One region of the Acinetobacter sp. YH16040_T genome, then DNA from elsewhere that is predicted to be linked to it. Evidence: predicted binding sites of a transcription regulator. Region 1 holds the regulator's gene; the other holds the start of a gene.
The links. The regulator PhoB, encoded in region 1, activates phosphate uptake and scavenging genes when phosphate is short. The targets are predictions, from matches to a motif close to TGTCATNAANCTGTCATAA.

Region 1 (7,673 bases):
GGCAACATAAACCAATCCGCTATGGCATAAGAGAGATAGGCCAATTGTGCAACGATGTTGACTTGGAAAAAGAATTTAAAAAGTTGACGACGATGGTAGTGGAAAAATTCTTGACGAAATTGAGCAGGAACGCGAACAACGGTTCCTTTCAAGGCTTTTTGGATCAGTGCACGTGATTCTTTCTTATACTCATTGATCATGCAAGATTACCGACGGGTGAGCATGGTTTGTATGTAATTTTATGTAACTCAAATAATCTATATCATTTTTGTTTAAAATTAAACACGTTATTTCAATGATTTGTGAATTATTTGGTATTGTTTGGTCAAAAGTGAGTGTTAATTTATGTTACTTAAATTTACATTTCACGTGATTTGAACAAGTAATTTCGCATTGGATGTTGTCTAAATAAGCATCGAAAACTGTTATGCTGTATGTCATATTAGGCAACAAAAAAACGATTGTCCTATCTCTGTGATTCAGCGTATTAATGACAGCTGAAGAAGATTGAGTTAATGCAGATATAATGGAAAAAATGCATAGCTCTAGCCGATAGTCCTTGCATCGGCTTAGCCAAATTTAGGGTAAGAATATGACCAATACCAATTACACAGAAATATCTCATTCCGACGATTGTGAAAAATACGTCAATCAGTTCATTCAAGAATTTCCACTGCGCCGTGCTGAAATTGGTCAAGGCACAGTGATTAAACGAGCTTTACCAAGTCGTCATAAACGAATGATTGGTGCATGGTGTTTCCTTGATCATGCTGGTCCAGTGCATTTTCCTCAAGGTGATGGCTTAGATGTTGGGCCGCATCCACATATTGGTTTGCAAACATTTACATGGATGATTGATGGCACCATGATGCATACCGACAGTTTGGGCACACATCAGTTAATCCAGCCCAAACAAGTCAATCTCATGACGGCGGGTTATGGTATTTCGCATACTGAGGTTGCTCCAGAGTCTGAAACGCAAATGCATGCTGCGCAGCTTTGGATTGCATTGCCAGATGACAAAATCAATATGGCGCCCCAGTTTGACCATTACCCAGAGTTGCCTGTGGTGACACAAGACGGGATTGAATTGACGGTCTTGGTGGGTGAATTTTTACAGACTAAATCGCCGGTAAAAGTACATAGTGAATTATTGGGGGTCGATCTGCGTAGTTCGGAAAGCCAAAGTACCGTCTTGCCGCTCAATCCAAAATTTGAATATGGCTTTATGGCCCTCGAAGGGACTGCCAGTATCAATGGTCACGAGCTAAATGAAGACAATATGGTGGTACTTGAGCCGGGCTTAACCCAAGTCAAAATTGACCTACATGCAGGTGGCCGTGTTTTATTATTAGGAGGCGAACCTTTTGAATCACCGATTCTGCTGTGGTGGAATTTTGTGGGGCGCACACAAGAAGAATTGAATATTGCCCGTGAGCAGTGGATTAATCAGGACGAACGTTTTGGCTCTATTCCAGACTATGATGGTCCACGACTAGAAGCACCGGCTTTCCCTGATAAAATGCGTCCATCACGTTAACTTGAGAATAAAAATGAACAGCCGTACCCGTGGTGAACATGGTGCGGCATAACCAAGAGGGAGTCATTATGGGTATCGTCGCAACGGCAACAGTAAATACCTTAGAAGCACCGTGGTCAGGTGAAGTTCAGAGTGGAAAACATCAACTTATTACCGATAAGCCCGAATCATTTGGTGGCGGGGATTAAGGTTTAGCACCGTATGATTTACTGTGTGCCTCCTTAATTTCATGCACCATGATTACCTTGCGCATGTATGCAGCACATAAACAAATCCAATTGGGGGAGTTTCGTGTTGAGGCAGACTTTTGTGCGAACCGTGAAGGTGCTGAATGGGTTGAGCGACGCCTGCATTTTCAAACATCCTTGGATGCAGAATTAGAGCAAAAGATCTTGTCCATTTGTGAAAAAACTCCAGTGACAAAAACTTTATTGCGCAGTGTAGACATTAAAACCACTCTAGTTTAATTTAAAAGCAGGTCGCTGCTGTACTGTGCAAAATTTAGTTTTGATATAGCCCTAAGCAGTGATCTGACACTTTTTATGATTTAAGTACTTCAAAATAATAATGGCTTGCTAGAAATAAGAAAATTTTAGACTTCATATAGGAGATGAACCCATGCGGGTGCTACATCATCTAGAAAAATCTCGTTCATTTCGTATTTTATGGGCAATGCAGGAATTAGGACTGGATTATCAGGTTCAGTTTTATCTGCGCCAGCCAAATTTGTCTGCTCCCCCTGAGCTTAAAGTCATCCATCCTTTAGGGAAGTCGCCCATATTGCAGGATGATGGACTGGTCTTGGTAGAATCTGCAGCGATCTTGGAGTATTTACAAGAGAAGTATGATCGCCATGATTTTTTTGCAGCCAAGGCGGAACATTCAAAACAACAATATCGCTTTTGGATGCATTATGCCGAAGGTTCTCTAATGCCGTTGTTGGTGATGCAGTTGGTCATGAGCAATGTGCCACGCCATGTACCTTGGGTCATCAAACCCGTAGCTAATCGCATTTGTGATGGGGTCAAAAAAGGTTTTGTACGACCTCGCTTAAAAGAACATATCGAGTTTTTAGAAAACCATTTAGCGGAAAATGAATATTTTGCGGGACCGTTTAGCTTTGCGGATATTCAGATGACGTTTCCATTAGAAGCCGTCATGACCCGAACGCAAGGGCGATATCCACAAATTCAGGCTTTCTTACAACGGATGCAACAGCGTCCTGCATATCGCCGTGCCAAACAACAAGAACAACAGTTGGAAGCACAGCAAGACCGGCAGGATGATTCTGCTTAGCTCACATGATACAAGCGTTCTTTAGGGAAGACCACCTTAAACAGTGAGCCACGATTTTCTTTGGACTCAATTTCAAGGTGTGCCTGATGTTGCATTAAAACGTGTTTTACAATGGCAAGACCTAAACCTGTGCCCCCCGTTTGGCGGCTACGGGCGCTATCCACACGGTAAAACCGTTCCGTTAAACGGGGTAAGTGTTTCGGGTCAATCCCGATACCCGTATCTTCAACGGTAAAATAACCATGCGTACCATCATCATGCCAACCAATGGTCACAGTACCGCCTTTCGGGGTGTATTTAATCGCATTGGTGATGAGGTTACTAAAGGCACTCGCCAATTCCATATCTGATCCGATTAGGTCACAGTGACTATCAATCTCGAGATTCAGTGTATGTCCATAATCCACATTGTAAGCATGTGCATCGTCATATAGTTGGTTCATTAGGCTGGGCATTTCAATGATTTGATTTTTAGCAACTTTTTTATCATTTTCCAGACGAGATAATAATAACAAGTCATTAACCAAAGCATTCATACGGCGGGTTTGAGACTGCATTTGATCGAATGCGCGTTTCCAGCGTGGATTTAAATCTTCCTGATCGGTAAAGGTTTCGATATAGCCACTTAAAACCGTAAGTGGTGTGCGTAGCTCATGTGAAATATTATCGACAAAGTCTTTACGCATTTGCTCAAGGTTATGCATGCGCGTGACGTCATAAGCCACCAATAAACGACTTTCGCGACCAAAACGGGTTAATTTGACTTGTACATAATGGTCTTCAAGTACCGATGATTTCATTTTTAAACCATCGGGGGCTAAATCGATATTGGTAAAGTATTCGATAAAACTGGGCTGTCTTAAAATACTTAAAATATTGCGCCCTTGATCGAGCTGTTGAATCCCCAAAAGCTTTTCTGCGGCAGGGTTCCACCATTCGATTTGGTGTAATTCATCAATCAATACCACCGCTTCAGCAAGTGCCACCAAGGAAGATTGAGCGCGGTCGATCAGACCAACCATTTCAGCTTGTACAATGCGTTCTTGACGCTGCGCACGGTATACATTAAAGAGCAAAGCCCCCCAAATACCGTCTAAATTTGGCGGGACATCATAGGGACGATTTGAAATCCATTCGTTGACCAAGTACAGCGAACGCATTTGCAATGCAAAGAACACTGCAAAGGCGATTAAGATGCAGATCCATAAGTACCCGATACCAAAGCCGATGAGTGCCGCAATGAGTAGGAAAAATGCCAGAAGTCTCAAATCCTGCTTGGCAAAAGTCCATAAACTGCTGTAACGGAATTTTTTATGTTCACTGGCAAGTTCAGGGACGGGATACGGTTCGTACATAGAAAATTAAAGACCTAAAATGACTAACCCATCACAGCGTCTGCACGGGTAGAGAAACGGTAACCTGTACCACGAACAGTTTGGACATAACGATCGGCTTGGAAAGGTTCAAGAACTTTACGCAAACGACGAATATGCACGTCAATGGTACGGTCCTCAATATACACGTTTCCACCCCAAACCTGATCTAATAATTGAGCACGGGTATAGGCACGTTCAGGATGAGTCATGAAGAAGGCCAGTAGACGATATTCAGTCGGTCCCATATCTAAAATGGTGTTACCAAAGCTGACACGTTGGCTGACTGGATCGAGGATTAAACCATTGGCATCAATGGTTTTTTCACCACCCAATGCATTTGAGCGACGCAGCACCGCTTTAATGCGTGACACCAACTCACGGGTGGAAAAGGGTTTGGTCATGTAGTCATCTGCGCCTGCGTCTAGACCTTGGACTTTATGGTCTTCTTCACCGCGAGCAGTGAGCATGATGACTGGAATTTCTGACAAATTTTCATCGCGTTTTAAACGACGACATAGGTCTACACCACTCACGCCACCAGGCATCATCCAATCTAATAAAATCAGTGCAGGACGCTGATCCACAATCATTTGGTGCGCTTGTTTGGCATCTTCAGCTTGCTGACATTGAAAACCAGCCATATCCAGTGAAGTATGGATCATTTCCCGAATCGGGAGTTCGTCGTCGACGATTAAAATATAGTCATCTTTCACAGCGCAATACCCTATTTTATGTAAACGGTAGACCGTTTTATATTTATGACAGGCTTATTACAAAGATTAATTATGACAGTATCATTGCAAAAATGATCTTTCATTGGGGTTTAGAAAGAAATTGTGACAATTTAAATCCTGAAATATTCAACAACATGGGCTTTGCATCATGCTGTTGTCACAAAAAAATCATTCAAAAAATTGTAAAGATCAATGTTGAGGACAAAATTTATTTCCTGGGTTTTTCATAAAAAGCATCCAACAAGGCCAAAAAGACCACGCTACATGACGATAAAACTTCATCAATCGGCTGTTTATAACCACTCATGACCCAGCGAATCGCGATTTGGGTGACATAACCATTGAGACCTGTTGCGACCATTGAAATTTCGCGTTCTGAACGATCAATATTTGGCATCATGAGCATGACAAAGGCATGAATCATACGGTCAAAGCGCATCATGGTTTCATGAATCGTGGCTTGGTTATGTAGCTCTTGTACCAACATGGCATCGATATAAATGATGCGCGCCATGCGAGGATTATTTTTTAAGGTTAACAATAGGGCGGTTAAACCTGCTTCAATCATTTTTTTAGAATCGGTTGATGCTTGCATGATGGCTTGCATCACGTTTTGTTGCAGTTCATCGATTAATTTTAAAAAGATGGTCTGGAACAGTTGCTCACTTTTCTTAAATGATTCGTAAAAATAGCGTTCGGTCAGCTTGGCTTCCAAACAAATATCTTTCACGGTCACGGAAAAAAAGCCATGTGTACCATAGGCTTCTATACCGGCTTCAATCAGTTTTTCACGTCGCGCTTGCTTACGTTCACTGAGAGAAAGCCCTTTAAATTGACGTTCCTTCACATTTTTTGCCTGTTGTTGTTCTGTGTGATTTGTTGCATCTGTCATGAAAATATACGCTGAACTAAAGCAGAATTTTGTCTTATTTTAGCAATAATTTCAGTTTAAACCTATGTTTAAGCATTGGCGATTTCAACAGCTTAGCACGTCCTAAGATGACATTGACAATATGTATTGTCAAAACTATATTAAGTCGACGAACTGCACACATTGGCAAATGAGATCACGCTGTGATAAAGCCAAGCGGCAGCATAAAGGAATAAGGAATCACAATGAAAAACTTCAAAAATAAAGTGGCTGCCATTACAGGTGCAGGTTCAGGTATTGGTCAGCAATTGGCTGTGCTTTTGGCTAAACAAGGCTGCCATCTGTCTTTAAGCGATGTGAATGAACAGGGTCTAGCGGCAACCGTTGAATTGGTTAAAGCCAGCAATGTACGTGTAACGACGCAAAAACTCGATGTGTCAGACCTTGCAGCAATGAAAGCATGGGCAGCACAGACGGTTAAAGATCATGGTTCGGTGAATATGATTTTTAACAATGCGGGTGTGGCATTGGGCACGACCGTTGAAGGCGCAAGCTATGAAGAACTGGAGTGGATTGTCAATATTAACTTCTGGGGTGTGGTTTATGGCACCAAAGAATTTTTACCGTATATCAAGCAAAGTGGTGAAGGTCATATCATCAATATTTCCAGCTTGTTTGGCTTAACAGCACAGCCAACACAGTCGGCATATAATGCCACTAAATTTGCAGTACGTGGTTTTACCGAATCTTTACGCCAAGAATTGGATATTGAAAATTGTGGCGTGAGTGCGCTATGTGTACATCCGGGCGGTATTCGTACCAATATTGCCAATGCCGCAAAAATGAATGACAGCTTGAAAAGCTTAGGTATGAACCCGCAAAAATCGGCACAGTCCTTTAATAAATTCTTGCGTTGTCCACCTGAAGAAGCGGCTCGTCAAATCATTGCAGCAGTACAAAAAGATAAGCGCCGTTTATTGATTGGTAATGATGCAAAAGCGATTGATTTAATTCAACGTTTGCTACCGACGGGTTATCAAAAATTAACAGCGATGGCGACTAAATTTGGTCAATAAACGGTAATTAAAATCGATTGAAAAGAGCCCACGTCAGTGGATTTTTTTATGCTCTAGTAATATCAGAAGCGCAATTTGATCCAAATAAAAGAACGATACGCGGTAGTGTCATCCGCAATTGTTTGAGACAAGACGACTTTTAATCAAAAATGTTTTTACGATCCTTTGAATCATTTGATGGTATTGAACGAGTTTTGTCGGTGAGGTGTATTGCACCGCAAGATGGTTTCCTTGCGAAGCACGCTTCTCATTTTGTCGAATGAGAAACAACGTTTCGTAAGAGTACCTCCAGCCGAAGGCTAATCCCGTTATTCAATCCCTAGATGTAAGACTCCATCGAATAGATTTAAAAATCATTTTAAAAATCCGAAATTACTTTGATAGGCGTAACATTAGTTATTAAAAGCCCAAAGCGTATTTCTTATTTCATAAAATGAGATATAAAAATGGAGATATCTGATGATTTGAAATAAGCAACTGTTGAATAACCAACAGTTTTTTGGCATTAAAACCAACAGAATTTATCGGGTTTGAATAATAAAACTTTAAAAAATAACTACTTAAGATGTTGGCACAGTTGTTGCTATATTAGAGTGAACAAAACTCACCACTGTATGGAACATTTATGAGTACTTTTACGCATCGATATCTTTCTGCTTTTCGTGTCCTACAACAGGCATGTTGTTGTGCTATGACACTCGCGATGATGCGCGCTTAAATTCTAAAAGCTGTCTTCGAGTTTCGGTCGTGCATAAGTTGAATAAAACCTACGACCACTCA
Region 2 (7,673 bases), 760 kb from region 1:
ACGCCATTCCAAGTTTTCAACTTGTTTTTGTGCAGCGCCTTGACCACGGTATTTCTCAGCAACTTCAAGCAGCTTTTCAGTCGCGTCATGCTGACTTTCACCTTGGTTTTGGTTCAAGATCACATCTTCAACCGCAGCTTTCAGTTCAGCATCAATATCATCATAAATCGCCATTTGACCTGCGTTGACGATACCCATAGTCATGCCTTGCTGAATGGCATGGTATAAGAACACTGAGTGAATCGCTTCACGTACAGGCTCGTTACCGCGGAATGAGAACGATACGTTAGACACACCGCCTGAAATCATCGCATGTGGTAAGTTTTGCTTGATCCAACCTGTCGCTTCAATAAAGTCCACAGCATAGTTGTTGTGTTCTTCGATACCTGTTGCCACTGCAAACACGTTCGGGTCAAAAATGATGTCTTCAGCAGGGAAGCCAACTTCATTCACTAACACGTCATAAGAGCGCTTACAGATGTCTTTTTTACGTGCAGCAGTGTCGGCCTGACCATTTTCGTCAAAGGCCATCACAATTACGGCAGCGCCATACTGACGGCACAAACGCGCTTTTGCAACGAACTCGTCATAGCCTTCTTTTAAGGAAATCGAGTTAACAACCGCTTTACCTTGTACACATTTTAAGCCTGCTTCAATGATTTCCCATTTAGATGAGTCAATCATGATCGGCACACGTGAAATTTCAGGTTCAGATGCTACAAGATTCAGGAAGTGCACCATTGCGCCTTCTGAATCCAGCATGCCTTCATCCATGTTGATGTCGATAATCTGAGCACCGGCTTCAACTTGCTGCTGTGCAACTTCTAAAGCTTCGGCAAAGTTTTCTTCACGGATTAAACGTAGGAATTTTTTAGAACCTGTCACGTTGGTACGTTCACCGACGTTTACAAACAGCGAATCTTCTGTAATGTTGAACGGCTCTAAACCGCTTAAACGGCAAGCGGGTTTGGTTTCTGGCACTTGGCGTGGCTTAATGTCTTTTACGGCATTGGCAATAGCACGGATGTGATCCGGCGTTGTACCGCAGCAGCCGCCAGTGATGTTAATCAAGCCACTTTCTGCAAATTCTTTAATAAAGGCAGCGGTTTGTTCAGGGGTTTCATCATAACCGCCGAAGGCATTTGGTAAGCCAGCGTTCGGATGCGCCGAAACAAAAGTATCGGCAACGTCAGCAATGGTTTTGACGTGCGGACGCATGGCATCTGCACCTAGGGCACAGTTAAAGCCAATCGACAATAAGTCACCATGACGCACAGAGTTCCAGAACGCTTCAGCAGTTTGGCCAGTTAAAGTTCGGCCAGAGGCATCGGTAATGGTGCCTGAAATCATCAATGGCAATTCGTAGCCAATTTGGTTGAAGACTTCTTTCACTGCAAAAATGGCAGCTTTACAGTTTAAGGTATCGAATACAGTTTCAATGAGCAGAATGTCCGCACCGCCTTCAATCAGGGCATGCGCAGCTTCAATATAGTTTTCTTTTAGCTCATCAAAAGTGATGTTACGGAATGCTGGGTCATTTACATTTGGCGAGATCGAGCAAGTGCGTGAAGTCGGCCCAAGCACACCTGCAACAAAACGCGGTTTTTCAGGCGTAGAGTATTTTTCACAAGCGGCTTTAGCAATACGCGCTGCTTCACGGTTGATCTCTGATACCAAATCTTCCATGTGGTAGTCAGACATTGAAACTTTAGTGCCGTTAAAGCTGTTGGTTTCAATAATGTCTGCGCCAGCATCGAGGTAGGCTTCATGAATGCCTTGGATAATTTGCGGCTGCGTCAACACCAATAGGTCATTATTGCCTTTGAGGTCAGATGCCCAATCTGCAAAACGCTCACCACGGTAGTCAGCTTCTTCGAGTTTATGACGCTGAATCATGGTGCCCATTGCACCGTCGATAATCAGAATCCGTTGAGCGAGCAGCTCTTTTAGGGTGGCAAGCGTGGACATAAATAACCCCAATCCGATGGAATATAAAATCGGCAAATATATTAACAGAATTCATTGCAGTTTTATTGATATTCAACCATCTTTACAGCGCGCAATTATTAGCTTGTTGAATTAATGAGCAATATTGCAACTTGTTAATTTCATATACCAATTTCATATAAATGTATGGAAAGCTTCATGAATTTGTCATATTGCTCAGGCAAGCTTGAAAAACAAACAGTAGGGCTATGCAATATGAAAAAAAGATGACAGATGAAATATAAGTTGAAACATTGGGTTTCAAAGAAATTAAAGTTTGAATATGAAGCTTAAACAACTGATTTACTTTATGAAAGTAGAGTATAAAAGTCGGTTTTTAACACTTTAAAAAAACAAATAAAGCATGAAAAATTGCTTTATATGACACCGCTTTGTCATATAATTGTCATAATTAAATTGAACAATATGGGGATTTTAAAATCCTCTATTCCTGCCTGCATGAATTCTAAACAAACTCCCGTAGATTCAGCGCACACGTCGACTACTCAAAAGTCTACGAATGTTCATGTGCCTACACCGAAATTCTTTATGCCGGTATTTTTAACGGTGATTATTTCAACGTTGATTTATATTGGTTTTCAGGTGACTGCCGATTTAGCGCATGTTCCGCCTTTAAGTCTTTATTCAATGATTTTATTGGGCACAGCCTTATTCATCGCACTTGGCTTTGAATTTGTAAATGGCTTCCATGACACTGCAAATGCAGTAGCAACAGTGATTTATACCAACGCCTTGTCAGCACCGGTTGCGGTAATGTGGGCGGGTTTCTGTAATTTTCTAGGTGTAATGGTTGCCAGTGGTGCAGTTGCTTACGGCATTATTGCTTTATTACCTGTTGAATTGATTATGAACGTTGGTTCAGGTGCAGGTTTTGCCATGGTTTTCGCTATGCTGATTGCAGCGATTTTGTGGAATTTAGGGACTTGGTTCTTAGGCATCCCGGCGTCTAGTTCGCATACTTTGATTGGTTCTATTCTTGGCGTTGGCATCATGAACTACCTGTTAAATGCAGGCGGTGGTGCGAGCGGTGTAGATATGGAGCAGGTGCTTAAAGTCGGTAAGGCGTTATTGTTCTCGCCACTGATTGGTTTTGCATTTGCGGCTCTCGTTTTCTTATTGGTCAAGCGTATTTTCCGCAAACAGCTAGAATTGTTTCAGCCACCAGAAGGCAATAAGCCGCCACCACCACTGATTCGTGCAATTTTGATCTTTACCTGTACAGGTGTAAGTTTTGCGCACGGTTCAAATGATGGTCAAAAAGGTATGGGGCTGATCATGCTGATTTTGATCGGATGTGTGCCATTGGCTTATTCATTGAATAAGAACTTAGATAATCAACATATTCAATCTTTCCATCAGTTATCTGCTCAAACTGCGACTGCGATCTACGCAGAGCATAATGACATTCCTGATGCACAAGCGCGTGATGTACTCACCAAATACATTCAAACCAAAGAAGTCAGCCCAGAAGTTGTGCCAGCTTTAGCAAGTTTGACCGATCATTTAGGTGAGCGTGTTGCACAGTATGGCGACTTAAAAGATATTCCTGAACAAGAAGTATCTTCGATTCGTAATGACATGTACCTCAGTACCACTGCTTTTAAACGTCTAGATAAAGCTGAACAACTACCAGCAATGGCAGAAGCTGAACAAAAGACAGTGAAAGAATATCGTAGTCACTTAGATTCGTTCTTGCAGTACATTCCAACATGGGTAAAAGTCGCTGTTGCATTGGCACTAGGTCTTGGAACCATGGTGGGTTGGAAACGTATTGTTGTGACTGTCGGTGAACGTATTGGTAAAAACCACATGACTTATGGTCAGGGTATGTCTGCCGAGCTTGTTGCAATGTCAACGATTGCTGCTGCAGATGGTTTTGGTATGCCAGTATCGACGACACACGTACTTAACTCTGCGGTTGCAGGTACTATGGTCGCGAATAAATCGGGTCTAAACTTTGCAACAGTGAAAACCATTCTATCGGCTTGGGTCTTCACTTTACCTGCAACGATCTGTCTATCAGGCTGCTTGTACTGGTTATTCTTGAAAGTCTTCTAAGCAACTCAAATTCTAGGTATAAAAAAACGCTGCTTCGGCAGCGTTTTTTTATGGCTTTATCTCAGACATCACCGATTTGAATGTGATGACTGAGCTGAATTGGAATAGTCAAAGTAGCAAGTTGAAGCTTTGAAAAGTTCGGTAATGATTTAGCCCAATGGCAATTACGCTTTCTTGAACAGACCCAATACTTTTTTCACGGGCAGTTTTTCTTCAGCAAAACCATACAGCGCTGCAAAAGGTAAGGCGGTACGCGCCAAATAAGCCACACGCCACAAGCCACCATGGTTGGCACCATGCATCATGAGTTCTAATGGATGGTCTAGTGCTGTTTCAGGGTTAGCAACTGATTGAGGATTTCTCAAGTCGTGAATCCATAAAGCAGCCATGAGTGCATTAGTGGTTTCAGGTTGGAAGGATTCCACATCAAATAAACTCGCACCATTAAATGCGGCCTTTAATAATGGATTCTTCGTCACTGAGCGAGTTGTGGTGGATGGCGCAATATTGATACTAACCCGCTGACCATTTTGACGTGCCACAGTTGCACGCCATTGTTGAATACGTTTTGCAAGTGCGTAGTTAGGACCTTGTTCCACCACCAAACAGTCAGCGATACCATAGGATTTTCCATTGTCTGCTGTGGTGGTTTGCTCATTATTTTGCTTAAAGAAATGCTGACCTGTGACTTTCGCAATGCTTTGCGTCAAAAGCTTTTGTGCAGACGCACGGTTTTGGAATTTGGCTTGCGCTGCCGTAACAATCTCTTCTGGCACCGCATAGACATCGGTCGGAGTACACATAAACATCAAGCTGGTGTCGGCTTTTTGCTGGCTGACATAGGCCATGATGCTGTCCATGGCCATTGCAACACGAACATGCTTTTCACCATCTAAATAGGCAATTGCAGCTAGATCTAGTTGATGTTCACTTTGTGCAAGCCATTGTGCAATTTCAGGAATGTGTGTCAGTAAATTGGCACCCAATTTGTGTTTTAGTTCTTGAATGGGTGTGTCTTCATGCACAGCGTCGAGACTTGGCGCATATAAAGTGGCATTACCGGCCTGAACCGTGCTTAAGATTCGATCCCAAACACGTTCATTATTCAGGTCGATTGCCACAATATTGGCTTTCCATTTTGCTAACCACGTCAGGGGGCCAGCTTCGGAGGCAGCACCAAAAAGCACCATAGTCCGATCTGACAAATCGAACCATTCTGGGTGTGCAATGGCTTCACGTAATGCGTCTGCATGACTGGCTTCAATGATGCCAGCATCTTGCCATTTTTGAATCTGAGCCAGTAAAGCCTCACCTTGCAGTTTTTGGCCATGATAGGGCACATACCACTCAGGCGCTGCGTCACTTTCACCTTTTAACTTCACGGTATGCAGCGGATGTGCAGTTAAAGCCACTGCATCTTTGAGCGTATGCTTTTCTTGATCACGATAAAATTCAAAGACGTGATGCGCTTTATTTAAACCTTGCTCAGCAATGTTGATCGCTGCTTCAGATGATTGAATCCCTTGTTCAACCAAGGCTTTAAAATATTCAGGATATTTTTTACGCCAGTTTTTTTCTTGTTTTGCACGTACAGAAGACTGATGGTCAACTGCAGCTAAGGCTTCAGCGATAATTTCACGACCGGTTTTAGATGTACTCGGCTTTTGGTTTGAAGCCGAAATGGGAAATTGAAGACCTTCAGTTGAACTCGACATGCAAAATATCTCAGCTAATTTTGTCATTAATATACAGATGTATACATTATCTATGCCAAATTAAAAAACAGGGTGGCATAAAATGCCAGATTTATATGATTTGTCATGTGCTTTTGTGAACTTTCGTAGAATATACAGCTTCAAATTTTACTGACGGAATTGAAAAAGCCTTCGGTTTGAAGGCTTAAAAGAAGAGGGCATTAAATCAATAACGGCAAATCAACAACGGCCTTTTTTAGCCTGTCCGGGCGGGCAAAAGTCGCCATGGCGATCTGGGTAATTATAAGGATAGTGATTACGATCTGGGTCGACCACGATACTGCCTTCACGAGTGTGAACGGCACAAGCACTCAACACGCAGGTCAACAGCAAACTTGAGAACATCAGGACTATTTTCATTGGAATTTTCCTTTTTTATTCTGTGTCATTTCAGTTTAAATCAGGGCAAGGGTAGATAGCGTTTCAATCTGCTGTGAAATTGTATAGCTCGATATTCAAAGTGCGGTGCTGTAAATGTGGGAAATTGGCTAAAGAAAAAAATTAAAGGACATTTCGATTTAACGCAGCACAATAAAAAAGCCTAAACTGAAACGGTTTAGGCTGTCATTTTACTGGTTAAATCAGACTGATTTTTTAGACTTAACGTTAGAAAGGAACGTTTAATAACTGACTTAAGAAATGTGGAATGAGCTTCGGTTCAAGAATAATCGTCATGATTACACCATACGCTGCGCCCCAAAGGTGTGCGCTGTGGTTAATGTTGCTGTTGCCACGTTTACCTGACCAGATACTATAAGCCACATAAAGCACGGCAAAAATAATTGCAGGAACAGGAATAAAGAATACAAAAATCAGTTTCCACGGTTCAAACAAGATATACGCAAAAAGTACCGCAGATACCGCCCCAGAAGCCCCTAAACTTGCCCAATGGGTATCATGCTTATGTTTTAAATAACTCGGAATAATCGCAGCGATCAAACCGCCTAAATAAAACAATACAAAGCCCATGTCGAAGAAATATTGGCGATAAAAACTTTCAATCACGCTACCAAAGAAAAATAAGGTAATCATGTTGAACAATAGGTGCGCGCCATCTGCATGAATAAAACCATGGCTAATAAATCGGTCATATTCGCCACGACTGAGGGCTGGCGGCCAAAATAACAAACGATTCATCACTTTCTGATTTGAAAATGCAATCAGTGAAATCACCACCGTAATCAGGATAATGGTCACGGTGTGGTTAAAGGGTAGGCCCAACATATATGACTATTCTACTTGTTAAAATTTATGCTCAATAATGCCATTAAATCTGCCTAAAGCGTGAACTTTCAGAATAATTCCGACAATTTTAGTTGATTTTTTTCTAATGCCCCGCATCTTAAGTTAAAATAGCGACTTCAGCTTGAGGAAATATTGTAATGTCGACTGAGAACAACAGCACAGCAGTTGCTGAAGAAATTCCAAACCTATTGATCACTCCAAATGCCCAAGAGTATTTGAAAGATCTTTTGGATAAACAAAATACACCGGGCATTGGTGTACGTGTTTTTGTGGAAAATCCGGGTACGCCACGTGCTGAATGTTGTATGGCTTACAGTGCACCAGAAGAAGTTGTGCCTACAGACTATAAACAAGACTATCCAGATTTCCCTGCATTTATTGACACACCGTCTATTCCATATCTTTTGGATGCGGTAATTGACTATAACAAAGACCGTTTTGGTGGTCAGTTAACTTTCCGTGCACCAAACTCAAAAGTGCCACGTGTGGGTCCAGATGCCTCTGTAGAAGAGCGAATCACTTATGTTCTACAGTCAGAAATTAATCCTGGCCTTGCCGGTCATGGTGGTAACTGTGCATTGGTAGAAGTGGTTGAAGATGCAGAGCATG

Region 2: a site for PhoB is predicted at 2,380-2,398, ahead of MST16_RS12390 (inorganic phosphate transporter). Genes of this name have one in related genera too.

What each region holds. Positions count from the first base shown of each region.
Region 1 covers NZ_CP094541.1:3,275,976-3,283,648, reverse strand. Annotated here, with positions in the region: gene MST16_RS16190 (diguanylate cyclase) at 1-200, opposite strand, end outside; gene MST16_RS16185 (pirin family protein) at 593-1,540, shown strand; partial or broken gene MST16_RS16180 (OsmC family protein) at 1,609-2,007, shown strand; gene MST16_RS16175 (glutathione S-transferase family protein) at 2,159-2,836, shown strand; gene phoR (phosphate regulon sensor histidine kinase PhoR) at 2,833-4,191, opposite strand; gene phoB (phosphate regulon transcriptional regulator PhoB) at 4,215-4,925, opposite strand; gene MST16_RS16160 (TetR/AcrR family transcriptional regulator) at 5,155-5,838, opposite strand; gene MST16_RS16155 (SDR family oxidoreductase) at 6,063-6,893, shown strand.
Region 2 covers NZ_CP094541.1:2,519,952-2,527,624, reverse strand. Annotated here, with positions in the region: gene metH (methionine synthase) at 1-1,968, opposite strand, end outside; gene MST16_RS12390 (inorganic phosphate transporter) at 2,446-4,065, shown strand; gene MST16_RS12385 (hypothetical protein) at 4,230-5,780, opposite strand; gene MST16_RS12380 (hypothetical protein) at 6,000-6,179, opposite strand; gene MST16_RS12375 (rhomboid family intramembrane serine protease) at 6,426-7,043, opposite strand; gene nfuA (Fe-S biogenesis protein NfuA) at 7,202-7,673, shown strand, end outside.